2 regions of the Escherichia sp. B1147 genome follow, and region 1 is predicted to be linked to the other one. Evidence: riboswitches for the same ligand, from Rfam matches in the RefSeq annotation. Region 1 holds a riboswitch; the other holds the start of a gene.

Region 1 (15,168 bases):
TCACCGGGGCGCTGGCGGGAACGGCAAATAAAACCTTACTGGCGTGGGCGAAGAGACATCAGATTGCTGCCGTAGGCTTGTTTCTTGGTGATGGCGACAGCGTCAAAGTGACCCAGCTTGATGAAGAGTTAGGCCATGTTGGACTGGCGCAGCCAGGTTCGCCTAAGCTTATCAATACGTTGCTGGAAAACGGTTATCTGCCGGTGGTTAGTTCCATTGGCGTAACGGACGAAGGGCAACTGATGAACGTCAATGCTGACCAGGCGGCGACGGCGCTGGCGGCAACGCTGGGTGCGGATCTGATTTTGCTCTCCGACGTCAGCGGCATTCTCGACGGTAAAGGGCAACGTATTGCCGAAATGACCGCCGCGAAAGCGGAACAACTGATTGAGCAGGGCATTATTACCGACGGCATGATAGTGAAAGTGAACGCGGCGCTGGATGCTGCGCGCACGTTGGGCCGCCCGGTAGATATCGCCTCCTGGCGTCATGCGGAACAGCTTCCGGCACTGTTTAACGGTATGCCGATGGGTACGCGGATTTTAGCTTAAGTTTTGTTGGCCGGAGGCAGAGCTTTCCGGCATTGAATTTCAAAATAAGGAAACAGAGTTATGGCACTTTGGGGCGGGCGTTTTACCCAGGCAGCAGATCAACGGTTCAAACAATTCAACGACTCACTGCGCTTTGATTATCGTCTGGCGGAGCAGGATATTGTCGGCTCTGTGGCCTGGTCCAAAGCCCTGGTAACGGTAGGCGTGTTAACCGCAGAAGAGCAGGCGCAACTGGAAGAGGCGCTGAACGTGCTGCTGGAAGATGTTCGCGCCAGGCCACAGCAAATCCTCGAAAGCGACGCCGAAGATATCCATAGCTGGGTGGAAGGCAAACTGATCGACAAAGTGGGCCAGTTAGGCAAAAAACTGCATACCGGGCGTAGCCGTAATGACCAGGTAGCGACCGATCTGAAACTGTGGTGCAAAGCTACCGTTAGCGAGTTGCTGACGGCTAACCGTCAGCTGCAATCGGCGCTGGTGGAAACGGCGGCAAACAATCAGGATGCGGTAATGCCGGGCTATACCCACCTGCAACGCGCCCAGCCGGTGACGTTCGCTCACTGGTGCCTGGCCTACGTTGAGATGCTGGCGCGTGATGAAAGCCGTTTGCAGGACGCGCTTAAGCGCCTGGATGTCAGCCCGTTAGGCTGTGGCGCGCTGGCGGGAACGGCCTATGAAATTGACCGTGAACAGTTAGCAGGCTGGCTGGGTTTTGCTTCGGCAACGCGTAATAGCCTCGACAGTGTTTCTGACCGCGACCACGTGCTGGAGCTGCTTTCTGCCGCCGCTATCGGTATGGTGCATTTGTCGCGTTTTGCCGAAGATCTGATTTTCTTTAACACCGGTGAAGCAGGTTTTGTGGAGCTTTCTGATCGTGTGACTTCCGGTTCATCATTAATGCCCCAGAAGAAAAATCCGGATGCGCTGGAGCTGATTCGTGGTAAATGCGGCCGTGTTCAGGGCGCGTTAACCGGCATGATGATGACCCTTAAAGGTCTACCGCTGGCCTACAACAAAGATATGCAGGAAGACAAAGAGGGCTTATTCGACGCGCTCGATACCTGGCTGGACTGCCTGCATATGGCGGCGCTGGTGCTGGACGGGATTCAGGTGAAACGCCCGCGTTGTCAGGAAGCGGCGCAGCAGGGCTACGCAAACGCCACCGAACTGGCTGATTATCTGGTGGCTAAAGGCGTGCCGTTCCGCGAGGCGCACCATATTGTTGGCGAAGCGGTGGTGGAAGCCATTCGTCAGGGCAAACCACTGGAAGAACTGCCGCTGGCTGAGTTGCAGAAATTCAGCAAGGTGATTGGCGAAGATGTCTATCCGATTCTGTCGCTGCAATCGTGCCTCGACAAGCGTGCGGCAAAAGGCGGCGTCTCACCGCAGCAGGTGGCGCAGGCGATTGCTTTTGCAAAGGCGCGGTTAGGGTAACTTGTTTATATCGCTCCCCTGAAAACGGGGAGTTTGCCTGATGCGCTTTGCTTATCATGCCTACGTAGTGTTGCACTTTGTAGGCCTGATAAGACGTGATAGCGTCGCATCAGGCAGAGATTTGCCAGCATTCTGTTGACCTTAAATTTAACGCCCAGCCAGAACTATTATTTGTCACATTCCTTTTTATTCCTGTGCCTTCTTTTACGTTCGTTCCTCGCATAAAAATATTTTTAAATACATCAAACGATACATATTTTAATTAATGAAATATGATTAATTTCTGCTGCTGTGTTCATTCTGAAGGTTAATGGAATTTGTTATGTGATTATTTAACGTGTTGTTTTAACGATAATGATCAATTATCCTGGTGGTTTTTGAGGATATTTTTGTTCCTCGGAGGAAATTTTTGTTTTTAATGTGATCACGGTTGAATAATCACTCTTTCTCTCTTGTATGGTAGTAGACGTAAAATTAAGTTTGAAGCGTCTATTTACAACACAGGAGATTGCAATAATGAAAATTATTGCTGCGGACGTTTTTGTTACTTGCCCCGGGCGTAATTTCGTTACGCTTAAAATAACCACTGAAAGCGGACTTTGTGGATTGGGAGATGCCACGCTAAATGGTCGCGAATTGTCGGTCGCGTCATATCTTAAAGATCATCTTTGTCCACAATTAATTGGCCGTGATGCCAGTCGAATCGAAGATATCTGGCAATTCTTTTATAAAGGCGCTTACTGGCGACGTGGCCCCGTCACGATGTCGGCTATTTCTGCTATCGATATGGCGCTGTGGGATATCAAAGCTAAAGCAGCCAATATGCCGCTGTATCAACTGCTTGGTGGTGCTTCTCGTGAGGGGGTGATGGTTTATTGCCATACCACCGGGCGCACGATTGATGAAGTCCTTGAGGACTATGCAAAGCACCAGCAGATGGGCTTTAAGGCGATTCGTGTGCAGTGCGGTGTGCCTGGGATGCAAACCACCTATGGCCTGGCGAAAGGCAAAGGACTGGCGTACGAACCGGCAACTAAAGGCCAGTGGCCGGAAGAGCAGTTGTGGTCGACGGAGAAGTATCTCGATTTCACGCCGAAGTTATTTGAGGCAGTGCGCAATAAGTTCGGTTTTAACGAACATCTGTTGCATGACATGCACCATCGCCTTACCCCCATCGAAGCGGCGCGCTTTGGAAAGAGCATTGAAGATTACCGCCTGTTCTGGATGGAAGACCCGACGCCTGCCGAGAATCAGGAATGTTTCCGTTTAATTCGCCAGCATACCGTGACGCCGATTGCGGTCGGTGAAGTGTTTAACAGTATCTGGGACTGCAAGCAGTTAATCGAAGAGCAGCTAATTGACTACATTCGCACGACGATTACCCATGCAGGCGGCATTACCGGAATGCGGCGGATAGCCGATTTCGCATCACTTTATCAGGTACGCACCGGTTCGCACGGCCCTTCTGATTTATCGCCCATTTGCCATGCGGCGGCGCTGCATTTTGACCTCTGGGTACCAAACTTTGGCGTTCAGGAGTACATGGGCTATTCCGAACAAATGCTTGAAGTCTTCCCGCATAGCTGGCGCTTCGATGAGGGTTATATGCACCCTGGTGATGAACCGGGTCTGGGTATCTCTTTCGATGAGAAGCTGGCGGCGAAATATCCGTATGACCCGGCGTATCTCCCTGTCGCACGACTGGAAGACGGCACATTGTGGAATTGGTAGTGATTTAAGCGAAGCCGTATATCTGTCGCTTAATTTATTGATTGAGTAATCAAATCTATTAAATCTGCTCAAGGAGCTTAAAAATGGACGTTGATTTGCCTGGTAGTGTTGTGGGTAATAAACTGCAACGGATCCGTCGTATTCAGACAGTGACGCTGGTTTTATTATTTATGGCGGGGATCGTTAATTTCCTCGACCGTTCGTCGTTGAGTGTGGCAGGTGAAGCTATTCGTGGTGAGTTAGGATTATCCGCCACCGAGTTTGGCGTTTTACTTTCTGCATTTTCTCTGTCTTATGGTTTTTCACAACTTCCTTCCGGTATTTTGCTAGACCGCTTTGGCCCACGAATAGTTTTAGGCGCAGGCTTGATATTCTGGTCATTAATGCAGGCATTAACAGGAATGGTTAATTCTTTTAGCCACTTTATTTTAATGCGTATTGGTCTGGGTATTGGCGAAGCGCCATTTATGCCTGCGGGGGTGAAATCTATCACCGACTGGTATGCCCAAAAAGAACGCGGCACGGCGTTGGGGATTTTTAACTCATCTACCGTTATCGGTCAGGCTATTGCGCCTCCTGCTCTGGTGCTGATGCAACTGGCGTGGGGCTGGCGGGCGATGTTTGTCATCATCGGCGTGGCGGGGATTCTGGTTGGGATCTGTTGGTACGCGTGGTACCGCAACCGGGCGCAGTTTGTCCTGACCGAGGAAGAACGGACGTATCTCTCCGCGCCGGTTAAACCGCGACCACAACTGCAATTTAGTGAATGGCTGGCGCTGTTTAAGCATCGGACAACCTGGGGGATGATTTTAGGTTTCTCTGGCGTCAACTATACAGGCTGGCTCTACATCGCGTGGTTACCCGGTTATTTGCAGGCCGAGCAAGGTTTTAGTCTGGCGAAAACGGGTTGGGTGGCGGCGATTCCTTTCCTCGCGGCGGCAGTCGGAATGTGGGTCAACGGTATTGTTGTCGATCGACTGGCTAAAAAAGGCTACGACCTGGCGAAGACGCGTAAAACGGCTATTGTCTGCGGTTTGATGATGTCGGCATTAGGCACGTTGCTGGTAGTGCAATCTTCCTCACCAACGCAAGCGGTGGCGTTTATCTCAATGGCGCTGTTCTGTGTGCATTTCGCGGGAACATCTGCATGGGGACTGGTTCAGGTGATGGTGTCTGAAACAAAAGTGGCTTCCATCGCCGGTATTCAAAACTTTGGCAGTTTTGTCTTTGCTTCCTTTGCCCCGATCGTAACCGGTTGGGTAGTGGATACTACGCACTCGTTTAATCTGGCGCTGGTTATCGCCGCTTGTGTGACCTTCACTGGTGCGCTGTGTTACTTCTTTATTGTCAAAGATCGCATTGAGTAACCGTTACTATCAGGCTCTCTTGCTGTGGGCCTGTAAAATAAAAAAAAGCGGATCCTGGAGATCCGCAAAAGTTCACGTTGGCTTTAGTTATTCGAGTTGAGAAACTCTCGAAACGGGCAGTGACTTCAAGGGTTAAAAGAGGTGCCGCTCCGTTTCTGTGAGCAATTATCAGTCACAATGCTTGATAGGGATAATCGTTCGTTGCTATGCTACCTATCGCCATGAACTATCGTGGCGATGGAGGATGGATAATGAATATTCGTGATCTTGAGTACCTGGTGGCACTGGCCGAGCACCGCCATTTTCGCCGTGCGGCAGATTCCTGCCACGTCAGCCAGCCAACCTTGAGTGGGCAAATTCGTAAGCTGGAAGATGAGCTGGGCGTGATGTTGCTGGAGCGGACCAGCCGTAAAGTGTTATTCACCCAGGCGGGAATGCTACTGGTGGATCAGGCGCGTACCGTGCTGCGCGAGGTGAAAGTCCTTAAAGAGATGGCAAGCCAGCAGGGGGAGACGATGTCCGGACCGCTGCATATTGGTTTGATTCCAACGGTTGGACCTTACCTGTTGCCGCATATTATCCCGATGCTGCACCAGACCTTTCCGAAGCTGGAAATGTATCTGCATGAAGCGCAGACCCACCAGTTACTGGCGCAGCTGGATAGTGGCAAACTCGACTGCGTGATCCTCGCGCTGGTGAAAGAGAGCGAAGCATTCATTGAAGTGCCGTTGTTTGATGAGCCAATGCTGTTGGCAATCTATGAAGATCACCCGTGGGCTAACCGCGAATGTGTGCCGATGGCCGATCTGGCAGGAGAAAAACTGCTGATGCTGGAAGATGGTCACTGTCTGCGCGATCAGGCAATGGGCTTCTGCTTTGAAGCTGGAGCGGATGAAGATACACACTTCCGCGCGACCAGTCTGGAGACGCTGCGCAACATGGTGGCCGCAGGTAGCGGGATCACTTTACTGCCTGCGCTGGCTGTACCGCCAGAACGCAAACGCGATGGTGTGGTTTATCTGCCGTGCATTAAGCCGGAACCACGCCGTACCATTGGTCTGGTTTATCGCCCAGGCTCACCATTGCGCAGCCGCTATGAGCAGCTGGCAGAGGCCATCCGCGAAAAAATGGATGGCCATTTCGATAAAGCGTTAAAACAGGCGGTTTAAGCCGTTTAATGCCGCTACCCGATAGGCTTCCGCCATGGTCGGGTAGTTAAAGGTGGTGTTGACGAAGTACTCAATAGTGTTGCCGCCACCTTTTTGTTCCATAATCGCCTGACCGATATGAATAATTTCGGCAGCGCGCTCGCCAAAGCAATGAATCCCCAGAATCTCTTTCGTTTCCCGATGGAACAAAATTTTCAGCGTACCCACGTTCATGCCGACGATTTGTGCGCGAGCCAGATGTTTAAACTGGGCGCGGCCTACTTCATACGGAACCTTCATCGCGGTCAGTTGCTGTTCCGTTTTACCGACCGAGCTGATTTCCGGAATGGTGTAGATGCCGGTAGGGATATCTTCAATCAGATGCGCGGTGGCTTCGCCTTTCACCAGCGCCTGCGCGGCAATGCGCCCCTGGTCGTAGGCCGCCGACGCCAGACTTGGATAACCAATCACGTCGCCCACCGCGTAAACGTGCGGCTGCGCGGTTTGATACATGCTGTTGACCTTAAGCTGTCCGCGACTGTCAGTTTCCAGCCCAATGTTCTGTAACGCCAGCGAATCGGTATTACCGGTGCGTCCGTTGGCATAGAGCAGGCAGTCTGCTTTCAGCTTTTTGCCTGACTTCAAGTGCATGATCACGCCGTCATCGCAACCTTCGATCTTCTCGTACTCTTCGTTGTGACGAATCACCACACCACTGTTCCAGAAGTGATAGGAGAGAGAATCTGACATCTCCTGATCCAGAAATGCCAGCAGACGATCACGGGTATTGATCAGATCCACTTTCACATCCATGCCACGGAAGATCGACGCATATTCACAACCGATCACCCCTGCGCCGTAGATAAGCACATGGCGCGGTTCGTGATGCATGCTAAGAATCGAATCGCTATCGTAAATGCGCGGATGGGTAAAATCGACGTCTGCTGGATGATAAGGGCGTGAGCCGCAGGCAATGACAAATTTTTCTGCGGTTAACGTTTCAACCGTGCCGTCCGGACAGTCCAGCGCCAGCGTGTGCTCGTCAACGAAGCGGGCATTCCCCTGCAATATTTCGCAGTGATTACGTTCGTAAAACCCCTGACGCATGCGCGTTTGTTGATTTATCACGTTATCGGCATGGTTGAGGATATCGGCAAAAGAAGAGCGGAGCAGTCGCGAATGGTCGCTGTAAAGTGGGTTTTGATTAAATTCTATAATGCGGCTAACAGCGTGGCGGAGGGCTTTTGACGGGATGGTGCCCCAATGGGTGCAACCGCCGCCAACATTTTGATAACGCTCGATAACTGCGACGCGCGCACCTTGCTTAACAAGACCCATTGCAGCGCCTTCGCCGCCGGGGCCGGAACCTATTACTATGGCATCGTAATCGTAGGAATGTGGCATGGTAGGGCTTACCTGTTCTTATACATAAAAGCAACAGAATGGTAACATTTTATCGCGGGTAAGCCAATTGATCCCCGTCATTTATCTGGCTATATCGTGAGCGGCCTTTGCTTTGTCTGCCCCCTTCTTAATCCACTAATTCGCTATTAATTGCTTTTTCTTATGGCTGATAGTTTTATCTTGCCGAAGCGTGCTTTTTTGTTATTGTCTATGTTAAATATTCTTATAAAACAAATATATAAATATTTCATATTGATTCGTTATTTATATTTACACCATCAATAAAACCCGTTAATTAACTTGTTTATAAGTGAATAAAGGAATAGCCGATGATCGAACACTACATTCGTGGGTTTGAGGAAGAGTTGCGCGAGATCCGCCACCAAATCCACGAAAACCCGGAGCTGGGATTACAAGAATTTAAAACCAGTGCTCTGGTTGCGGAAAAGCTGCGCCAGTGGGGCTATGAGGTAGAGCAAGGGCTGGCAACGACGGGGATAGTGGCCACGTTAATAGTGGGGGACGGAGAGAAAAGTATTGGTCTGCGTGCTGATATGGATGCGTTGCCAATTTATGAAAATAGCGGCAAGCCCTGGGCCAGTAAACATCCCGGTTTAATGCACGCATGCGGGCATGACGGTCATACCACGATATTACTTGGCGCTGCGCGTTATCTTGCCGAAACTCGTCGTTTTAACGGCACGTTACGTCTTATCTTCCAGCCCGCAGAAGAGATGATTAACGGCGGCGAGATCATGGTTAAAGAGGGGCTTTTTGACCGTTTCCCCTGCGATGCGATTTTCGGTATGCATAACATGCCGGGCTTACCGGTTGGCAAGTTTTTCTTCCAGCCTGGGGCGCTAATGGCGTCAATGGATCAGTTCCACATCACAGTTCATGGTTGTGGTGGGCATGGCGCAATTCCTCACAAAGCCATCGATCCGGTGCTGATCACGGCACATATCACCACCGCATTACAAAGCATTGTGTCGCGCAATGTCGATCCGCTGGAAGCAGCAGTGATAACCGTTGGCAGCATTGTTGCGGGTGAGGCCGCTAACGTCATTCCTGATAGTGCTGAGATGAAAATCAGCGTCCGCTCTCTTAGCCGCGAAACCCGGCAACTTCTTCTGACCCGTATTCCTGCTCTGGCGCAAGCCCAGGCTGTCAGCTTTGGCGCTACGGCTGATGTGACGCATGTTAACGGCACACCGGTATTAGTGAATGACGAGGAGATGGCGCGCTTCGCCTGGCAGGCGGCGTGTAAAACGTTTGGCGAAGCTCGGGCTGAGTTTGGCATTAAACCTCTGATGGGCAGTGAAGATTTCTCTTTCATGTTGGAAGCCCAGCCAAAAGGCGCTTTTTTGCTGTTCGGTAATGGCGATGTCGGGGAAGGGGCATGCATGGTGCATAACCCGGGCTACGACTTCAACGATGCAAGTCTGGTCCCGGCAAGTAGCTACTGGGGCGCACTGGTAGAAGCCTGGCTGCAATAAATAAAACAACACACAACAACACTTTCTGGCAAGGAACATGGAATGACGGCGATCGTAAATGGAACCGTGATTGTGAAGAAAAAGCCCAGCGGTAAGCGGGTGATTTTTGCCTCGGCGTTTGGCAATGCGCTCGAATTTTTTGATTTTGGCGTTTACAACTTTTTTGTGGTCTATATCAGTACGCTTTTCTTCCCACCCAGTGCTGATCACAATGTCGCGCTGTTACTGGCATTTGCAACGTTTGGCGTGAGTTTTTTTATGCGCCCGCTTGGTGGAATTATCGTCGGGGCCTGGGCCGATCGCTTCGGACGTAAGCCTGCGATGGTGTTCACCATTGCCCTGATGAGCCTCGGCACGTTGATGATTGGCATTGCGCCAACATATGCGACGGCGGGCTATTGGGGAACGGCGACGCTGGTGCTGGCGCGTCTGATTCAGGGCGTTGCGGCAGGTGGTGAAGTCGGCGCCTCAATGTCTTTGCTGGTTGAGTCAGCTCCGGCAAATCGTCGCGGCTTTTACAGTAGCTGGTCGCTGGCGACTCAGGGGCTGGCAACGACATTTGGTGGCGTTGTTGCTTTAGGTCTGAGCGCATGGCTACCGTTCGCCACAGGTTCAGAAACCGTAATGGCAGAATGGGGCTGGCGTGTGCCATTTTTTATTGGTGTGCTTTTAGCGCCCATCGGTTGCTGGCTGCGTCTGAGCCTGGAAAATGATGTGCCTGAACCAGTACACAATAAAAAAGCCGCTGCCAGCGAAAGCGCGTTCTCTCTGCTCCTGCAACATAAAGCGACTATCGTTAACGGCGTTTTACTCGCTATTGGTAGTACGGTAGCAACCTATATTTCCCTCTTTTACTACGGCACCTGGGCGGCGAAGTATCTGGCAATGCCTCAACACTATTCTCATGCAGCGATGTTACTGGCGGGGGTGATTACGTTTGCGGGCGCGCTGTTGGTGGGGATGCTATGTGATTCGGTCGGACGTAAAAAGCTGATTTTTATCTCGCGTGTGATGGTGCTTCTCTGTAGCTGGCCTTCGTTCTGGTTGTTGGTGAATTACCCAAGCCCAGGCATGTTGCTGACGGTCGTTTTCGTGATGGTCAGCTTTACCACGCTTGGTGGAGTACCGGTAATGTTGCTGATTTCCGAACTGTTGCCGAAACGGATCCGGGCATTAGGCTTCGCGCTGGTTTATAGCATTGGCGTAGCAATTTTCGGCGGTTTTGCGCAATATTTCGCTACGCAATCCATCGTGTTACTGGATAGCCTGACTGCTCCGGCGTGGTATCTGGGCGGGGGGACATTGCTGTCGATGCTGGCGTTGTTGTTCGTAAAAGAACCGGCCAAAGAATTGCAGTGAATACGTTTTATTGTCTTGCCATTCATTCACAGCACTGAAGCAATCCAGAATGTTCATTCTCTGGTATAGTGCCAGCAGTACTTTTGGCAAGGATTCAGACATCGTGATGGGCGTAAGAGCGCAGCAAAAAGAAAAAACCCGACGTTCGCTGGTAGAAGCCGCATTTAGCCAATTAAGTGCTGAACGCAGCTTCGCCAGCCTGAGTTTGCGTGAAGTGGCGCGTGAAGCGGGCATCGCTCCCACCTCTTTTTATCGGCATTTCCGCGACGTAGACGAACTTGGCCTGACCATGGTTGACGAGAGTGGTTTGATGCTGCGTCAGCTTATGCGCCAGGCGCGTCAGCGTATCGCTAAAGGCGGGAGTGTGATCCGCACCTCGGTATCCACATTTATGGAGTTCATCGGTAATAATCCTAACGCCTTCCGGTTATTATTGCGGGAACGCTCCGGCACCTCCGCCGCATTTCGTGCCGCCGTTGCGCGTGAAATTCAGCACTTCATTGCGGAACTTGCGGACTATCTTGAACTCGAAAACCATATGCCTCGCGCGTTTACTGAAGCGCAAGCCGAAGCAATGGTGACGATTGTCTTCAGTGCGGGTGCCGAGGCTTTGGATGTCGGCGTCGAACAACGTCGGCAATTAGAAGAGCGACTGGTACTGCAACTACGAATGATTTCGAAAGGGGCTTATTACTGGTATCGCCGTGAACAAGAGAAAACCGCAATTATTCCGGGAAATGTGAAGGACGAGTAATGAAACAAGCAAATCAAGATAGAGGTACGCTGCTGCTGGCGTTGGTTGCTGGCTTATCGATTAATGGTACTTTTGCAGCGCTGTTTAGCTCCATTGTGCCATTTTCTGTATTCCCGATTATTTCCCTGGTGCTGACGGTTTACTGCCTGCATCAACGTTATCTTAATCGTACTATGCCGGTCGGATTGCCGGGTCTGGCAGCTGCCTGTTTTATTCTCGGCGTTCTGCTGTATAGCACGGTGGTTCGTGCAGAATATCCGGATATCGGTTCTAACTTCTTCCCGGCTGTGCTGTCCGTCATCATGGTGTTCTGGATTGGCGCGAAGATGCGTAACCGTAAGCAGGAAGTTGCAGAGTAACAAGTATCATGCCGGATAGCGATGCTATCCGGCATGGATTTTACTTCGCCGTCAGTAATACGCCGCACTCCATATGGTGCGTGTAGGGGAACTGATCAAACAGAGCCAGACGTTCAACCTTGTGCGTCTGGCTTAATGTTTCCAGATTCTTACACAGCGTTTCCGGGTTGCAGGAAATGTACAAAATACGCGGATACGCCTGCACCATTTTCTCGGTTTCACTGTCCAGACCGCTGCGCGGCGGGTCGACAAAAATGGTTTCACACTGATAACTCTTTAAGTCGATTCCCTGTAAACGGTTAAACTCACGCACGCCATTCATCGCCTGGGTAAATTCTTCCGCTGCCATACGAATAATTTGTACGTTATCAATATGGTTGGCGGCAATGTTGTATTGCGCAGCAGCAACAGACGGCTTGGCTATTTCGGTGGCTAATACCCGATCAAAATTGCGCGCCAGCGCTAATGAAAAATTACCGTTTCCGCAGTACAGCTCCAGCAAATCACCTTTTGAGCCTTTGGTCACGTCCAGCGCCCATTCCAGCATCTGAATATTCATCGCCGCGTTCGGCTGGGTGAAGCTGTTTTCTACCTGGCGGTAGATCATCTCTTTTCCTGCGACCGGTAGACGTTCGTCGATGTAATCCTGATCCAGCTCGATTTTGGTTTTCGTTGCCCGACCAATCAGATGCACATTCAGATTCTGCGCGCGTAGTGCATCGCGCAGGGCTTCCGCCTGCTGACGCCACTCGTCATCCAGCTTTTTATGGTACAGCAGGGAAATCACCGCTTGATTACTCAGCGTGGTGAGGTAATCAATCTGGAACAGCTTGTGGCGTAGAACAGGATTATTGCGCACACCCGCAATCATCGCCGTCATCAACTGGTTGATAAGTTCACTGGCGGCGGGAAAGCTATCTACGCGGATGCGGCTTTTGGTTTGCTGATCGAAAATGATGTGGTACAGGTCATCGCCATCGTGCCAGATGCGGAACTCCGCACGCATCCGGTAATGGCTGACCGGCGAGCGAAACACTTCCGGAACCAGGTCAGAAAACGGTGCCATCATACTTTGCAAACGTACCACTTTTTCGGCTAACTGCGCTTCATACTGTTCTGTTGGAAGGTGTTCGGGGGTCATGATGTATCCTGAAAAATTAAAGTACGCGGCGATTGTAGGGATTGCTCATCAGATGTCCAGATCTTGATGAATTCCTATTTGTGAGCTATGTCTGGACAGTAACTTGTTACAACCTGTAGCATCCACTTGCCGGTCCTGTGAGTTAATAGGGAATCCAGTGCGAATCTGGAGCTGACGCGCAGCGGTAAGGAAAGGTGCGATGATTGCGTAATGCAGACACTGCCATCCGGTGGGAAGTCATCATCTCTTTGTATCCTCAGATACCCCTCCAAGCCCGAAGACCTGCCGGCCAACGTCGCATCTGGTTCTCATCATCGCGTAATATTGATGAAACCTGCGGCATCCTTCTTATATTGTGGATGCTTTACAATGATTAAAAAAGCTTCGCTGCTGACGGCGTGTTCTGTCACAGCCTTTTCTGCTTGGGCACAGGATACCAGCCCGGATACTCTCGTTGTTACTGCTAACCGTTTTGAACAGCCGCGCAACACTGTGCTTGCGCCAACTACCGTTGTGACGCGTCAGGATATTGACCGCTGGCAGTCGACCTCGGTCAATGATGTGCTGCGCCGTCTCCCTGGCGTGGATATCACTCAAAACGGCGGTTCAGGTCAGCTTTCTTCTATTTTTATTCGTGGCACAAATGCCAGTCATGTGTTGGTATTAATTGATGGCGTGCGCCTGAATCTGGCAGGGGTGAGTGGTTCTGCCGATCTTAGTCAATTCCCTATTGCACTTGTCCAGCGTGTCGAATATATCCGCGGGCCGCGATCCGCCGTTTATGGTTCCGATGCAATCGGCGGGGTGGTGAATATCATTACGACGCGCGATGAACCCGGAACGGAAATTTCAGCGGGATGGGGAAGCCATAGTTATCAAAACTACGATGTCTCTACGCAGCAACAACTGGGGGATAAAACTCGGGTAACCCTGTTAGGCGATTACGCTTATACCCATGGTTATGATGTTGTCGCTTACGGCAATACAGGAATGCAAGCGCAGCCTGATAACGATGGTTTCTTAAGTAAAACGCTTTATGGTGCTCTGGAACATAATTTTACCGATGCCTGGAGCGGCTTTGTACGTGGCTATGGCTATGATAATCGGACCAATTATGACGCGTATTATTCTCCCGGCTCACCGTTGCTCGATACCCGTAAACTCTATAGCCAAAGCTGGGACGCTGGGCTGCGCTATAACGGCGAACTGATTAAATCACAGCTCATTACCAGCTATAGCCATAGCAAAGATTACAACTACGATCCGCATTATGGTCGTTATGATTCGTCCGCGACGCTCGATGAGATGAAGCAGTACACCGTCCAGTGGGCAAACAACGTCACCGTTGGCCACGGTAATATTGGTGCGGGTGTTGACTGGCAGAAACAGACTACGACGCCAGGTACCGGGTATGTTGACGATGGATATGATCAACGTAATACCGGTATCTATCTGACCGGATTGCAACAAGTCGGCGATTTTACCTTTGAAGGTGCAGCACGCAGCGACGATAACTCACAGTTTGGCCGTCATGGAACCTGGCAAACCAGCGTCGGATGGGAGTTCATCGAAGGCTATCGTTTCATCGCTTCTTATGGCACGTCCTACAAGGCACCTAATCTTGGGCAATTGTACGGCTTCTACGGTAATCCGGATCTGGACCCTGAGAAAAGCAAACAGTGGGAAGGCGCGTTTGAAGGCTTAACCGCTGGAGTGAACTGGCGTATTTCTGGATATCGTAACGATGTTAGTGACTTAATCGATTATGACGACCACATCCTGAAATATTACAACGAAGGGAAAGCGCGGATTAAAGGTGTCGAGGCGACCGCCAATTTTGATACCGGACCACTGACGCATACTGTGAGTTACGATTATGTCGATGCTCGTAACGCAATTACTGACGCACCGTTGTTACGCCGCGCTAAACAGCAGGTGAAATACCAGCTCGACTGGCAGCTGTATGACTTCGACTGGGGTATTACTTATCAGTATTTAGGCACTCGCTATGATAAGGATTACTCCTCCTGGCCGTATCAAACTGTGAAAATGGGCGGTGTGAGTTTATGGGATCTTGCGGTTGCATATCCGGTCACCTCTCATCTGACAGTTCGTGGTAAAATAGCCAACCTGTTCGACAAAGATTACGAGACAGTCTATGGCTATCAAACTGCAGGACGGGAATACACCTTGTCTGGCAGCTACACCTTCTGAACCACGTCCCACCGTGCTGGTGTTTGACTCCGGCGTCGGTGGGCTGTCGGTCTATGACGAGATCCGGCGCCTCTTACCGGATCTCCATTACATTTATGCTTTCGATAATGTCGCTTTCCCTTATGGCGAAAAAAACGAAGACTTTATTGTTGAGCGAGTGGTGGAAATTGTTACTGCGGTGCAAGAGCGTTATCCCCTTGCGCTGGCTGT
Region 2 (15,168 bases), on a different contig from region 1:
TCCGTGGGATTGGTACTCGGCGTGACCGAGCCAATAACGCCAAACGGGGAGTATTCAAACAAAACCATGCCACCATCACCGGTCAGTGCAGTGGTGGTTAAATCTTCAATTCCAGGCGTGTTATCGAGTGCCGCTTTGTTTTTTAAGTACTTATCTTCTTTATTTCCCATCCCCGTTTCGTTGGCGCTCTCTTCCGCCAGTTCTGTAAGGCGGGGAGTTAATTCTTCGCGAATGGCGCTGATAATGGCGCTGCGGGTTTTAAGCGGACACTGTTGAAAGCGCAAAAAGGCCAGGTGTGCAGCGCAGACAGCTTCATCGACAGTCTGGAAAATACCGTTTTTATGCGTTTGCGAAGTCGTGGGGACTAACTGCTCGCGCAGAATATTGCGGATCAGTGTTTCTAATTCAGAGTTGTTCATTGGTTTACTCCCACGTTAATCGCCGCCATTGCGCTTTGGGCAATATCCATGTCTTGTTCAACACTACCGCCGCTAATGCCAAGCCCTCCAAGCAATATTCCGTCACGCCAGAGGGGGAAGCCGCCACCAAAAGTGACGACTTTGCCTTGCATATGGCTTTCGAGCCCGTAAAGCGGCGCACCCGGTTGCACGGTATCAGCAAGCTTGTGTGTTGCCGTTTTCATCGCCACGGCGGTCCAGGCTTTTTTCGGTGCCAGTTCACTGCTAACCAGCAGTGCATCAGGCATCCGCCAGGTAACACTTTCTGTTCCGTTGGCATCGACAATGCTGATAACAACGGGAATATGCAGTTCATCCGCACGCATTGCCGCGCTACGAATGAGCTGGTGAAGATCCTGAAAAGTGAGCGACATCGTGCGTTCCTTCAATGCTGAAGTGTGGTTGGCCTCGCGATAACGTTTTGTGATTTCCTGAATCATCAGGTTCTGATGAGCAACGTTGTCTTCCACGCGGGCGAGGGCATACAGGCAATCGGAAAGTCGGTTGATATAGTGCAGTAAAACATGGCGGACGCTGGCTTCTGTTGTCAGTTCAACCAGGCGCCTTTCAGCCCGTCGGGCTACCGTGCGGGCGAAATGCATGCGGCTCGCGGCTTCACAACGTCCCGGCAGAATGAAGCTGTGAACTGGCGGAACAGCGTTCATTGCGCTATCGATCGCTTTTTCAAGCGCGGCAATTTCTTCCGTGCTGATGTAACGCTGCTGCGTTGATGGCTGTTCGCTTTCACTGGCGAGTTCGGCGCTAAACCAAAATATCTGTTGTTGAATGGCTTCCAGTAATATGCGATGGCTTTCGATGGAGGTGGCGCAATAACACAGACTTAGTGTCGCGTTCAGTTCATCCAGCGTGCCGTAGGCTTCGACGCGTAGATGAGTTTTACTGACGCGTTGTCCGGTAAATAGAGATGTACTTCCTGAATCACCTGTGCGGGTATAAATCGCCATCTTTCAACTCCTTAGCGTGAAAGCGTATCTACAATGCCGACCACTGCCAGGTCGATGGCTTCGTTGGGGCCGTTAAAAACATGTCTGGCGCTGGAGCCGCTGCTGAGGAGTACCAACTCACCGACGCCAGCGCCAACTGAATCAACGGCAACTTCGTCGCCAGTTAATGGCGTGAGAGGCAGTTCGCCGTCAGCACTGACCCGGCGAACCAGCAGCAGTTTTTTCCCGACCAGGGAAGGTGATTTTTGCGTGGATACCACCGCGCCAGTGACTCGAGCCAGATGCATGGGTTACTCCTGCCTGATTAACTGAATGTTTCGGGTAATTGCCGCTTCGCGCGCGAGTGCAGTCACACAACATTTCCGCTGTAGCACCAGAATCCCCGCGCATAACTGCGCTATGTCGGCATAACTTAAAAGTCGGTCATGATGAAGGTAGATTGGTTGCCCTTGTTCATCGCACCAGGTTAGTGGTAGACGGGCGAGAGCCTGCAATTTGATGGCGTTCAGGAAATGATTCTGCAACGACAATTGAATGTGCACTCCCCAGGCTAACGCCCCGTGAATGAAGAGCGCCGCTCGATCTGACGTTTCGTTGTCCGCAAGTTGTCGTAACAGTGGTAGATCGACATATCGAATTTGTAACGACGCATACTGACGAACTATCTCGTGAACGCTTGCTTCTCGTAGTTGCGGAACAGTCAGTGCGAGTGTTTTTCCCGCTCGTTGTTTCAGGCGAAAAATGACTTCGTCAACAATATGCTGCATCAGCACGCTATTCATGGCGCTGACACCAGAGTGGCAAAAACTTCAGGATTATCAGCGCCTGCGGCGTTGGCCTCGTCGGTATCAATATGCATTTCAAGACGCATATCCGGTGCGACGCGAACAGCAACGTTATCGAATATCAGTCGTCGCTCATTACCTTCAACGGCGACCGCCACTTTATCGCCATGTGTAACGCCATAAATCAGGGCATCAAGCGGAGACATATGAATATGCCGTTGCGCGACAATAACGCCAGAAGCGATTTCCAGCTCTGCAAATGGGCTTATCAGACGAACCCCAGGAGTGCCGCTGAGATCGCCTGACATACGTAGCGGGGCTGTGATCCCTAACGTTCTGGCGTCGGTCCGGGAAATCTCCACCTGACTTGAGTTACGTAACGGCCCCAACAAGCGAACGTTGTGTAATTTGCCTTTTGGTCCCACCAGCGTAACAACTTGTTCAGCAGCGAATTGACCTGGTTGCAATAATGGTTTTTTCTCGCTGATCGGCTGTTCAGGAAAAAGGCGCACATAATCTGTTGTAGAAAGGTGAATATGACGACTGGAAACGCCCAGAGGGATAGGGCGCTTGCGCATCTCATCCAGAACCAGGCTAACAGTCTCCTGCAAAGTTTGTTTATCCATTGCTACACCTCTCACATAGCGGAGTGCAGGCAAAGAGAGCGGGGCTCACCTTTTTGCCGTTGGCACGCTGGATCAAGACACAAATTACAACTGATAACCTCTGAGGCAATTGTTGGTGCTGGCGTTTCGCTTGCTTCGACCCTCACATTCAATGCTTCTGTTGTGCGGGGCAGTATTCCTTCTCCCGGGCGGGCAATTACTTTGTGTGCGACAAGGCCATTTCGCTGTCCGGCGAAACTGGCACCCGTCGCGATCGCCGCATTAACCGAGGCGACGTCACCGGTGATTTTGATGAGCGTCCAGCCTGAACCATTGGTCTTCTCAAGGCCAACCAGCGTGATGGACGCGGCTTTTGCCATAGCGTCTGCGCAACTGATGGCGAGTGCCAGACCACTGACTTCAAGTAATCCCAGTGATTGCTTCACGCTGTGCTCCTTAGTAAATGGGTTTATGCAGATTTAGGTAGAATGGCCTCAACATCACTGTGTGGCCGTGGGATGACATGGCAGGATTTCACTTCGCCAACTGCGCTTGCCGCGGCGCTCCCTGCATCAACGGCGGCTTTTACTGCGCCAACGTCGCCGCGGACCATTACCGTAATCAGACCTGAACCAATCTTTTCATAGCCAACCAGTTGCACGTTGGCGGATTTAACCATGGCATCTGCAGCTTCAATTGCGCCAACTAACCCTTTTGTTTCAACCAGTCCTAGTGCGTTGTTCATACAGCGTCTCTCCTGTGGATTATGAGTGGCATTCCCTGAAGGGAATGCCTTTTACCAGGCGGGCAGCGTTATTGCCGATGCTACGCCGGGCATGGTTATCTTGTTGATACATCAGCGTAAACAGTGGCGCTGATGCCGGTAAGTTTTTGTAATGCACAATCAGTTTTTCCCGGTCGCAGGCTATGCCAACCAGCAGGGGGGACTGACGAGCAGCCAGCCAGGCGCTATCGATAACTTCACCTGACGGAATATGTTGAATGCGAAAGGGAATACCTTCCTCTTCAATGCCAAGAAGCACCTCATTCCATGTATTGATGCAGTCACCGATTTCTGTGACGACAATGACTGGCGCATGATCTTTACTTTCCATGAGCCGATTCCTTGTGCCAGGAAATGAGTAGCCCGGTAGCTACCGCATTGCGCGGGCCTTCACTACCACGGATATTCCCGCGCCCGGCGACCAGCCGATAATGCGCCAACGCATCGGTGACTAACTGCGGTACTTCGAAATCCAGCGAAGAACCGCCCACCAGAACGACGAACGGAATATCGCGAATGTTTCCGCCAGGACTTACCTGACGTAGCGCGCGCAGGGCATTGGTTACGAAGACGCGCTCTTTCGCACTGCGACGAACAGCACGAACTTTTTCCAGCGTTAAATCGCCGGGAATAGGCACCAGTTCGTCAGGTTTCACTACACAAACGCGGGCAAATACATGAGGGGATAGGGGAGTAGGGAAGAACTGAACGCTGCCGTCTTCATGGCGTAAGTGGAACAGGCTTTCTACTTTTGCCAACGGGTACTTTTTGATTTCTTCTGCCAGATAACGATCATTTAAGCCCAGTTCCCGGGCAATAATCATGGTCACCATGTCGCCCGCACCCGCAAGGTGAGTGGCTATCATTTCCCCTTTCTGATTGATGATGGAGGCATCGGTAGAACCTGCGCCTAAGTCCAGAATTGCCAGAGGGCGTGTGGTTCCAGGGGTAGTCAAGGCTCCCTGAATTGCGGCTTCTGCTTCAGCGCCTCCAACCTGAACATCAACATGCAGTTTTTGCTTAATTTCACTGGCGATCATCGCCATTTGCAGTCGGTCGGATTTCACCATTGAAGCGATACCCACTGCCTGTTCCAGTGAAAACTCACCAGCCAGACCACCGGTTACGCTGACGGGAACAGAGGTATCTATCGCCAGTAAATCCTGAATAAAAATTTCGTGGCTGGGTTTATTGGTCAGCTCCGCCATAGTCTGGCGAACATGTTCCAGCATACCGCCGATGTTGGTGCCTGGTTCTCCCGTCACGTTTTCCAGTTTTGAGCACTCGCCGACGGCTTTCATAATGGCGTCGGCACCTGCAGCAACATCAACTCGAATTGTGCGTCCGGCAGAAAGCAGTTCGATGTTTCCGGCGGGTATCGAACGGGCTTTAACGTCGCCAGAAGGTGTTTTCACCACTACTGCAGAACGGTTGCCGATTAGCGCTCGTGCAACAGGAACGATATTTTTAGTCTCTTCAGCATTGAGGGCGAAAACGGTGGCAATCCCATACGGGTTCGACAGGGTTTCGATAACCTTCCCGGGAACGGCGACTTCAATAGCGGCCAGCATACCGAGCGGAATACGATCGATGTACAGGACTTCATCAACAATGGGTAAAGGGATTTCCAGTCGGTTACTGACCAGCACGCCATCATCGCGTTGCAGAATAACGCCAGTCAGTTGATATCCAGCACGCACGGAGGCGTTTATCATGGTCGCGATATCGGCAAAATCAAATGCCGATGACACGACCAGAATGTACGGGGTGTTTGCCGGGCGTGTTAACAACTCTTGTGGCGTGATGGTGAGCCCCACGCCCAGTCCCACTCCGCCCGGAGTTTTCGGATTGTGACCAATCATGGTTGATTCGGTGATGATGGTTTCTGTAATGGTTTCCATCGCCACATCACCAATGACCGGAGTTGCTTCGTTGATACGAATAAGCGAAATATCGCTGACATTGATGCCGACTTTTTTCGTTGCCTGTGCGAGCGCCTCCTGAATACCATGTACGTTACGCAACGTACCTTTGATTCCAGTAGTTTCCGCAAGAGCGCTGCTCACGAATGACAATTCTCCAGACGTACTGAGCGTCGCCAGTGCCACTTCTGTGGATGAATTGCCGATATCAATGCCTGCTATATATCGCATAGTTCGTCCTTAATCATCGCCTTTCAGTTTTTTACGCTCGACATAGAGTTCTGCAGCTTCGCGGACAAATGCAGCGCAAATTTTGGCCTGATAACGACGTTCAAGATCGTCAGCAATGGCAATGAGTTCTTGCTTAGTTGAACGATAAGGGCGTAACGCATTGTAGATTTCAAGGATGCGATCGTCCGGCACAGAGGTAAGCTCGGCGGCACGTTCAAAATTCATCGCCAGGCGATCGCGACCAGCATCTCTGGCAATCGCGGCCTGAATACGCAATGTTTCAGGGGTTATGCGCATGTCCTGGGCGATGACTTTATCGCTGAGTACATTTTCCAGAGTGAAATCGTCGAGCGTTTTATTGGTCGCCGTTTTGACCCATTCTGGATGTTTATTTGCCAGTGGGTAATCAGTCACTTTGGCGCTCTGTATTGACGCGTTGGGGGCTGCAGGAACAGGAGTTACACTCTGTAGACTGTTCATGCGGTTCAACACGTCCCTGACCATCGACTCAATTGCATCGGTATTCATGAAGGTTTCCTTTGTTAAAACGTCACGCGCAGTTCTTGCGGTTTTTTGCCAGTTACCACGTACTTCGTCTCTTTGATATGCAAAATGGCTGATTTGGCCTGGTATTTAGGCCGCGCCATTTGATCGTTGAGGGTCGGAACTGGTTGTGGAGACTCACGCTTCGCATAACGCGCGGCGTTTTTGCCAATCTGGCGATAAGTTTCCAGCGTCAACAAAGGCGCTTGCGGGAAAAGTTCCAGGTTAGACAAAGGGGGAAGCCCCTGCTGGTGGATAACCGTGGTGCCTTTTGACTGAATACCAATAGCAATGCCGGAACCACTAAGGCGATCGCCTTCGACCGCCACGAATGCGACATCAGACGATTTAAAGCAGCGAATCACACGGGCTTTAATGCCTTCTTCTTCGATACCGGCAATCACTTCGCGCAAGATGTTTTTATGCGGAATGCCGATAATATTGACGGTCTGCGCCAGGCCAAATGCCGGGCCTACAGCAATAATGACTTCATCCTGCTGAGTGCCTTGTTGGGCTTCGCCTATTTCGGTCAAAAAACTCCCGGCATCCGGTGCAGAAGTGGCAGTTGCGGAGACAGGTGCGCGAAATGAAACGGACTTGTCGCTGGTTTGCATTTCTGCCAACACGTCTTCGATTACCTGACGTAGTAATTTTTCGTTAATTTCCATTTCTCACCCTTAGTCAATTTCGTTGGGGTCAAGTGCACCGGGAATATTTTTGATCTCTTCCCAGCGTTTCCCTTGTAGGCGATAACCCGTAGCCGGTCCGGCGTAATCATTGACGTCATTGACCGCAGAGAGCACTTGTCCGTCATCGACGATAATGGCTGAGGTATGGAGATAATCGCCGGTCAGTTTCGCTTTTTGCATGTTGAGCATGTCCTGGGCGACATCGGTAAACCCACCTTGCGCCAGGGCTTTCACTACTTCCAGGCTGTTACGGTTTTTATTGATAATTTCCTGGGCGAACTTAATGTCTTCTACGATGTTGCGTTCTGGCATATCTTTCGAGCCGTGGGCATAGGTCGCCGCTTCGACTTCTTCATCGGTAATAGGGGGTAAACCCATACCGGCAAAGACAGCCTGTAAAGCGCGTGCGGCTTTATTGCGGATGGCGACAACATCTTCTTCGCGCACCGGTCGCAGACCGCCATCAACCTTCAGGTCACGCTGAATGACGTTGTAATCATCGAAGTCTTCGGCATCTTCGTTTGAACCGGCAAACATGTTGTCGTAGTTCGGCACAGCGGAAAAACCGGAAGAGATAAAGTCAGTACCCGGCAGGAACTGCATCAGAAAACGCGCGGTACGGCGCATATCTGAGTGGGTAAAGGTCTGGTCATTACTGGAGGCACATTCCAGATCCAGCGATGCGCAAATTAGGTTTTCCGCCAGCACTGCACGGATGCCTGACGGCACCGCTGATGGAACACCAATGCAACTTACCGAACCATTCTGCAGCCCCTGAACACCTGCGGCTTTGGTGATGTAAATGCAACGAGCCTCGAGATAAAGCATTGATTTTCCTTCCGCGTAGCCCATCTGCACTTCAGAGCCGGAGCCGGAAGTAAAGCGCATTTTTAAGCCGCGAGAAGCATAAGACGACGCGAGAAATCCTTTTGACCACGGGGTGTCATCGCCATCGGTGAAAACGGGTTCTGTGCCGTAGACAGAAATAGTTTCGGCGTAACAGGTGTGGCCTAACATACCGAGTTTCAGTTCGGTGGCTTCTTCCAGCGAACACTGGGTCAAAACGCCCGGGCGCCCAACCTGCGAACCTACCAGCAGAGCGATGGCGTTGAACGGGGCATAGCGAGCAACAGCGACGGTGGTTTCCTGTTCGTCAAACCCGCGCCATGCCCCTTCAGCCGCGTCGGCAGCAATTTGTACCGGATTATCTTTAACGTTGGTGACGTGAGCCTGTTGTGATGGTGTCCGACGGGCGCGCATTTTTTGCATCGCCATCATCATCTCTACCACGTTCATTTGCGAAACGACTTCGACGATTTTAGCGGGCGTCATTGCTGTGGTAAGGGGAACGATATCGCTACGTTTGACATTTGGATCGCACAACATATTGGCAAGTTTGACCGAATCCATCGCGATGACTTCTTCGGCGCGCGCGAGATTGATGCCGTAGCGGGCGATAAAGTGGTCGATCAGGTCAAACTGGCTGGCGGGCTTTCCATCCAGCTCGGTGACGACGCCGTTAACAATTTTGATTGACGGTTTTGGATCGTTCGGGCTTTCCATCGCAATGAAGCCTTCTTCAATCCACTCTTTAACGAAACCGTCCTGGTTGACCGGGCGTTTGGCCAGTGCTTCAAATCTTTTCGATCTCATGAATCTGCCTCAGGGAATTCAGATGTAGGAAGGGCGATCGTTTTTCGGTGTATCGCCGAGAGTCGAAAGTACGGTTTTACCGATTTCGCGTGCGGAGATGACCGCCTGACGGACTGCGCCGGAGTCACCCGAGATAATCAGAATGACTTCATTGCTGTAGCTGGTGCCATGAGCAGGTGAGCTGTACGCCACGACATCCACATTGGCGGACTTCAGCGCGGTATCGGCCATCAGAACACCAACAGCAGCTGGAGCGCCGACAATAACGCCGCAAGCGCGCCCCAGCGGAGCGCCAAACGCTTTTTCCAGTGCATAGCTGGCACGGGCGGTATATTGCAGTTCAAGATGCCCGGCTTCGTTGGCATAGACATCACCAAAGGTCCGGTCGAGTTCTTTCAGGGCAACTTCAATACCGCGTTTCACATCGGAAACATCGTTGCCACCTAAGAGGATTAATGAGCCGTGTCCGGCACCGCCTTTGGTATCGCGAGGAAGTTCAATACTAATTACTTCAGTGTTGGTGGCTTTGACCGCTTCATCAGCAGCCATAATGTGTGGACCTGCGCCAATACGCGCACCCAGAATGCCAATGGAGCGATAGCGTTTTTCGAGTTTCATCGCGTCCAGCAGGGCGCTATCAACGTTCGCAATGACCAGACCTACAGTGTCGCCAATAGCGGTGCCAACAAATTCTGTTAACGTGCAGCTTTTTTCTGCCATAGCCGTCTCTCGTGTTTGATGAGTGGTTTCCGGGAGAACCTCATGCTCTGGCGTCGCTACGCGGGCGATGACCTGTGCCATGATTTGTTCGACCAGTTCATTGCTGCTCATGGGTTAATTCCCTTTGGTAAGATTTTTTCGACATCGGTATGTGGGCGGGGAATAACGTGTACGGCTTTCACTTCACCGACGTTACGCGCAGCGGCGGCACCTGCGTCTGTTGCCGCTTTTACCGCCCCGACATCACCACGAACGATGACGGTCACCAGCCCGGAACCTATTTTTTCGTAGCCGACCAGCAATACATTTGCCGACTTCACCATGGCGTCTGCGGCCTCTATGGCGGCAGTTAAGCCTTTGGTTTCTACCATTCCTAACGCTTCTTGTTGCATAAAGACCTCGCATGGATTTTTTGTCGATATGACTATAAAAAAAAGCGAGGAAAAAGAATGGCTGACTTAACCGGCCAATGAGAAAAATTAATAGAGAACAAATATTATAAAATTGCTTTTATAAACTATATGTTATTAATTTATTGGTTATTTTATGGGTGTTTCAATGTGAATTAATTGCGTTGGCTAGTGGGCTTAATCGAGAATAATATTTCGTTGGGTTTGGTTCGCAGAAGGGAACTGTGATATTTGTTTAAATTTTATTATATCGTGATGACAATTTTTTATTGTGAGAATTGGGCAGTAATTATTACTATCAGCACTGATTAACGCTGTGTTGCATGCTTCGGCAATGACAATAATTTGCTATGTCAGCACGATTTTTCCACGAGTCTGTCATGCATGTTAGCAATATTTTCTGCAGAGCAATTTTTATAGTTGCGCTCGATATACACAACAATCAGCAATTCTGTTGGCTGATGAAGAAATAAACTCCGCAAAGAAGGTGTCACTATGAATGATTCACTCAAGGCGCAATGCGTTGCCGAGTTTTTGGGCACCGGACTGTTCCTCTTTTTTGGCATTGGTTGTTTGTGTGCCCTCAAACTTGCCGGGGCAAGTCTGGGACTGTGGGAAATTTGTATTATTTGGGGGTTAGGTATTTCACTTGCTGTTTATCTTACGGCAGGAATTTCCGGCGCTCATCTCAACCCGGCGGTTACGATTGCTCTATGGTTGTTCGCCGCTTTTCCTGGCCGTAAAGTGCTGCCATTTTGTGTGGCGCAATTAGCGGGTGCCTTTGGTGGTGCGGTTCTGGCGTATTTTTTATATAGCAATTTGTTTACCGATTTTGAATCTACCCACAATATGGTTCGTGGTAGTACAGAAAGTTTACAACTCGCCAGTATCTTCAGTACTTACCCGGCAGCGGCAATAAATGTATGGCAGGCGGCGTTGGTCGAAGTGGTCATAACGTCTATGTTAATGGGATTGATTATGGCGTTGACCGATGACGGCAATGGCGTACCAAAGGGGCCTCTTGCCCCTTTACTGATTGGTATTCTGGTTGCTGTTATTGGTGCTTCTACTGGACCATTAACTGGTTTTGCCATGAATCCAGCGCGTGATTTTGGGCCAAAAATTTTCACCTGGCTTGCTGGGTGGGGAGAAATAGCGATGACTGGCGGACGCAATATTCCTTATTTCATTGTACCCATTATTGCTCCGGTCATTGGTGCCTGCGTTGGTGCGGCGATTTATCGCTTTCTCATTGCGCAAAATTTACCTGTCAATAGTGTTACGCCTAAAGATATCACCGAATAACGAAATAACCTGGCGGTTATAAACGTTTATTTTTTTACTGTTTGTGATCTGCTTTCCGAACTTATTAAAAAGTCTCCCGCTTCATGGAGGCTTTTGTTATTGTCTTTTGTGCTTCTCGTCAGTAAATCATCAGGGATGATGTGAAGATTAAATGTAAAACAATTGTTTTTTACAATAACAATAAATTAACTGGGAGGTTTTATCATGATTTCTGCGGCGGTACTTAATTCAGAACTCATTAATAAAATCGCGCAGGATTTTGCACAGGCGACCAGCCTTGCGGTTGTCGTGGTCAATATCCACGGTGATGAAATTTCCGAACTGTTTAACTTCACCCCGTTTTGTCAGATGATGCGGCAACATCCACAGCTTAGTACTCGTTGCCGCATGAGCGATCGTTGCGGAGGCCTGGAAGCCTCTAAATCCGATCAACCTTGTATTTACCGTTGCCACGCAGGATTAACCGATTTCTCTATTCCTTTGGTGATTGCCGAGCATTTAGTCGGCTTTGTGTTGTGTGGACAAGTCCGCCTGCGTAATGGTGATGTCGATTTGATCGATATTCTGAATGTCGATGATCGTTGGCAAGCCGATCCCGAATTACTTAATGAATTTCGCAAAGTCCCGGAGATGGATTACTCGCGAGTTATGGCCTCTGCTGATTTGTTGAAGTTGATTGTGGAAAATTGCCTCAAAAAACAACTCAATTTTGTTGTTATTAAAGAGAACAAATCTCAGTCAGATTCGGTACGCCAGACTCGTGCGCCTAATCCCCACGACAATAAAATGAAAAAAGCTTTACGCTATATTGATTCGCATTTATCGGACGATTTGCGTTTGGAAGATGTTGCCTCGCACGTTTATCTAAGTCCTTATTATTTTAGTAAATTATTTAAAAAATACCATGGGGTCGGTTTTAATGCGTGGGTAAACCAACAACGGATGGCTAGTGCTCGTGAGTTGCTGTGTCATAGTGACTGGAGCATCGCCAGCATTGCGCGTAATTTAGGTTTTTCGCAAACCAGTTATTTTTGCAAAGTTTTCCGTCAGACTTATCAGGTTACGCCGCAGGTGTATCGGCAGCAAGTGAGTGAAACTGCGGCGATGGAAACGGTATAGAGTAAATGCCCAAAAAAGAGGAAGGTTTAAATAAACTCTGGAATGAATAATTAACGTTATTTACGTGTTATGGGAAAAGTGAAATCAGCTCATAACATACGCTGACAGGTGTGGCACATTTGTGCCTGGGAAGAGGGTGGAAATCCCTCGCAGCCCCCGCTGCTGTAATGCTGACAACCCCGAAAATACCACTGATCGCGAGATTGGGAAGGCCGGGGGAGGATGATGCGAAGCCAGAAGACCAGCCTGTTAGTCAATACCAACAACTTCGGTGGGAAGTGGGTTGTCCGGAAGCGCCCGGTTGAGTACTGGCGCGTCTTTATACCCCTACCACCCTGAGAGGATCAGGGTATGGCGGCATCATTTAGTTCATTCATTGTAGTGCCGACAGGCACCTGGGCTGCACTTAAATCGCGGCAATCGTTTTTTTTGGTATATCAGCCTGACCGTCATTGCAGGAAACGAAGCGGAGGACGGGGGATATGAAAATGATAAAACCCGAATCGATAGCTCTTTTTTGCCTCTCCTCTGGCGATATTAATCTGGCGAAATATCTGGCTGAAATGTTGCCTGTTACCTGTTTTGTTGGTGAGGATTGGCAGCAAGATTTCCTGCCTTTTAACGGTGGGCCAGAACAATCATTATCAGATGCGTATAGCGATTATTCAGTGCTGTTATTGATTGCTGAAAGCGGGACACTCATACCAGAAAGGCTCCCTCAGTCTGATGGCGTGACGGTAATCTTAATAGCAGAGCACAATGCTCGTTTGCTGACTGGTCCGGCTGGTGGGGCTGTAGCGTTAATCCATTATCTGAATGAAACGTGTCAATTCAGAGAAACCGTTGCTAATGACACATTCTGTCGGTCGTTCACGCAGGGAAATCGGGCTATTTCACAATGTCTCCCTCATTCGTAATGGATTGAGAATGCTGGATTTTTATTTTTAATACGCGCAGTATTAATCGAAGAAATGTTATTACGGTCAGTAACAATGGAGCATCCATTGTTCTGGTCAATAAATACCATCATACAATTGAACCGGGAGCCCGTATGATGATTTTGGTGACGGGAGGCGCACGGAGCGGGAAGAGCCGGCACGCCGAGGCGCTTATTGGGGATACTCCACAGGTCCTGTATATCGCCACTTCGCAAATCTTTGATGATGAAATGGCGGCGCGGGTTGAACATCATCGGCAAGGCCGCCCGGCGCACTGGCACACGGTGGAACGCTGGAAAAATCTTGATGAGTTTATTAACGCAGACATTAATCCGCAGGCTGCCGTGTTGCTGGAATGCATTACAACAATGGTGACTAATCTTTTGTTTGAATGTGGCGGCGATAAAGATCCTGAAAAATGGGATTATGACGCGATGGAGCAGGCGATTAATGGTGAGATTCAGTCGTTGATTGCTGCCTGTCAACGTTGTACTGCAAAGATCGTATTAGTGACCAATGAAGTGGGAATGGGGATTGTGCCGGAGAATCGTCTGGCGCGACATTTTCGTGATATTGCCGGGCGGGTAAATCAGCAGTTGGCCGCTGCGGCAGATGAAGTATGGTTGGTGGTTTCGGGTATTGGAGTAAAAATCAAATGAGTAAATTATTTTGGGCGATGCTCTCTTTTATTACGCGTCTGCCTGTACCGCGTCGCTGGTCCCAGGGGCTGGATTTCGAGCATTATTCTCGCGGTATCATAACTTTTCCTTTAATTGGTTTATTGCTTGGCGCGATTAGCGGACTTGTCTTCATGGCGTTGCAGACATGGTTCGGCGTACCACTGGCGGCATTGTTTAGCGTGTTGGTGCTGGCGCTGATGACCGGTGGATTCCACCTGGACGGCCTCGCAGATACCTGTGATGGCGTATTTTCTGCACGTAGCCGCGATCGCATGTTGGAAATTATGCGTGATAGCCGTTTAGGTACCCACGGCGGTCTGGCGCTGATTTTTGTGGTTCTGGCAAAGATTCTGGTGTTAAGCGAGTTGGCGCTGCGTGGCGAACCGATCCTTGCATCGCTGGCGGCGGCATGTGCGGTTAGCCGTGGGACTGCCGCATTGTTGATGTATCGTCATCGTTATGCCCGGGAAGAAGGGCTTGGTAATGTGTTCATTGGCAAAATTGACGGGCGACAAACCTGTGTCACCCTCGGTTTAGCCGCTATTTTTTCTGCCGTATTATTACCAGGCATGCACGGTGTTGCTGCTATGGTGGTGACGATGGTGGCGATTTTCATCCTTGGTCAGCTTCTCAAACGTACTCTGGGCGGGCAAACCGGCGATACGCTGGGAGCAGCCATAGAGCTTGGTGAACTGGTCTTCCTGCTGGCACTGCTATAAGACTGATTACCTAAGAGACGCGACATGCAAACACTTGCCGATTTACTGAATACGATCCCTGCCATCGATCCTGCCGCGATGTCGCGTGCCCAACAGTATATTGATGGGTTACTCAAACCTGTCGGTAGTCTGGGAAGACTGGAGACGCTTGCCGTACAGTTGGCAGGAATGCCGGGGCTGAATGGTGTGCCTCATGTGGGCCAAAAAGCAGTACTGGTTATGTGTGCCGATCACGGCGTCTGGGATGAAGGTGTTGCTATTTCTCCGAAAGCGGTGACAGCCATTCAGGCTGAAAATATGACACGCGGAACAACTGGGGTGTGTGTACTGGCAGCACAAGCGGGCGCTAAAGTTCACGTGATTGATGTTGGGATTGATACCGTTGAGCCTATCCCAGGGCTAATTAACATGCGTGTCGCACGAGGTAGCGGTAATATTGCCGCGGGCCCGGCAATGAGTCGCAGTCAGGCTGAAGAGCTGCTTCTGGACGTCATACAATATACGCGCGAGTTAGCGAGAAATGGCATCACGCTGTTTGGTGTGGGTGAACTGGGGATGGCAAATACCACACCGGCAGCGGCGATAGTCAGTACGATTACTGGACACGATCCTGAAGAAGTGGTCGGTATTGGCGCAAACCTG

The links. Region 1 has a riboswitch for cobalamin ahead of btuB (TonB-dependent vitamin B12 receptor BtuB). Riboswitches for the same ligand answer to the same signal wherever they lie in the genome.
Region 2: it holds a riboswitch for cobalamin, as region 1 does, so the genes downstream of both, A9180_RS14520 (hypothetical protein) here and btuB (TonB-dependent vitamin B12 receptor BtuB) in region 1, are expected to answer to the same signal.

The regions. Positions count from the first base shown of each region.
Region 1 covers NZ_LFHY01000020.1:94,953-110,120, forward strand. The annotation lists gene argB (acetylglutamate kinase) at 1-551, shown strand, start outside; gene argH (argininosuccinate lyase) at 612-1,985, shown strand; gene manD (D-mannonate dehydratase ManD) at 2,502-3,716, shown strand; gene A9180_RS20335 (MFS transporter) at 3,800-5,083, shown strand; gene oxyR (DNA-binding transcriptional regulator OxyR) at 5,335-6,252, shown strand; gene sthA (Si-specific NAD(P)(+) transhydrogenase) at 6,235-7,635, opposite strand; gene A9180_RS20350 (M20 aminoacylase family protein) at 7,965-9,131, shown strand; gene A9180_RS20355 (citrate-proton symporter) at 9,174-10,490, shown strand; gene fabR (HTH-type transcriptional repressor FabR) at 10,594-11,244, shown strand; gene A9180_RS20365 (YijD family membrane protein) at 11,244-11,603, shown strand; gene trmA (tRNA (uridine(54)-C5)-methyltransferase TrmA) at 11,644-12,744, opposite strand; cobalamin riboswitch at 12,858-13,049, shown strand; gene btuB (TonB-dependent vitamin B12 receptor BtuB) at 13,114-14,958, shown strand; gene murI (glutamate racemase) at 14,903-15,168, shown strand, end outside.
Region 2 covers NZ_LFHY01000014.1:30,093-45,260, reverse strand. The annotation lists gene pduP (CoA-acylating propionaldehyde dehydrogenase PduP) at 1-419, opposite strand, end outside; gene pduO (two-domain cob(I)yrinic acid a,c-diamide adenosyltransferase PduO) at 416-1,423, opposite strand; gene A9180_RS14590 (EutN/CcmL family microcompartment protein) at 1,435-1,710, opposite strand; gene pduM (microcompartment protein PduM) at 1,714-2,205, opposite strand; gene A9180_RS14580 (phosphate propanoyltransferase) at 2,202-2,834, opposite strand; gene A9180_RS14575 (BMC domain-containing protein) at 2,846-3,259, opposite strand; gene pduJ (propanediol utilization microcompartment protein PduJ) at 3,283-3,558, opposite strand; gene A9180_RS14565 (glycerol dehydratase reactivase beta/small subunit family protein) at 3,578-3,928, opposite strand; gene A9180_RS14560 (diol dehydratase reactivase subunit alpha) at 3,918-5,750, opposite strand; gene pduE (propanediol dehydratase small subunit PduE) at 5,760-6,278, opposite strand; gene A9180_RS14550 (propanediol/glycerol family dehydratase medium subunit) at 6,293-6,961, opposite strand; gene pduC (propanediol dehydratase large subunit PduC) at 6,971-8,635, opposite strand; gene pduB (propanediol utilization microcompartment protein PduB) at 8,654-9,466, opposite strand; gene pduA (propanediol utilization microcompartment protein PduA) at 9,463-9,747, opposite strand; gene pduF (propanediol diffusion facilitator PduF) at 10,261-11,070, shown strand; gene pocR (transcriptional regulator PocR) at 11,275-12,189, shown strand; cobalamin riboswitch at 12,279-12,454, shown strand; gene A9180_RS14520 (hypothetical protein) at 12,672-13,106, shown strand; gene cobU (bifunctional adenosylcobinamide kinase/adenosylcobinamide-phosphate guanylyltransferase) at 13,241-13,786, shown strand; gene cobS (adenosylcobinamide-GDP ribazoletransferase) at 13,783-14,526, shown strand; gene cobT (nicotinate-nucleotide--dimethylbenzimidazole phosphoribosyltransferase) at 14,551-15,168, shown strand, end outside.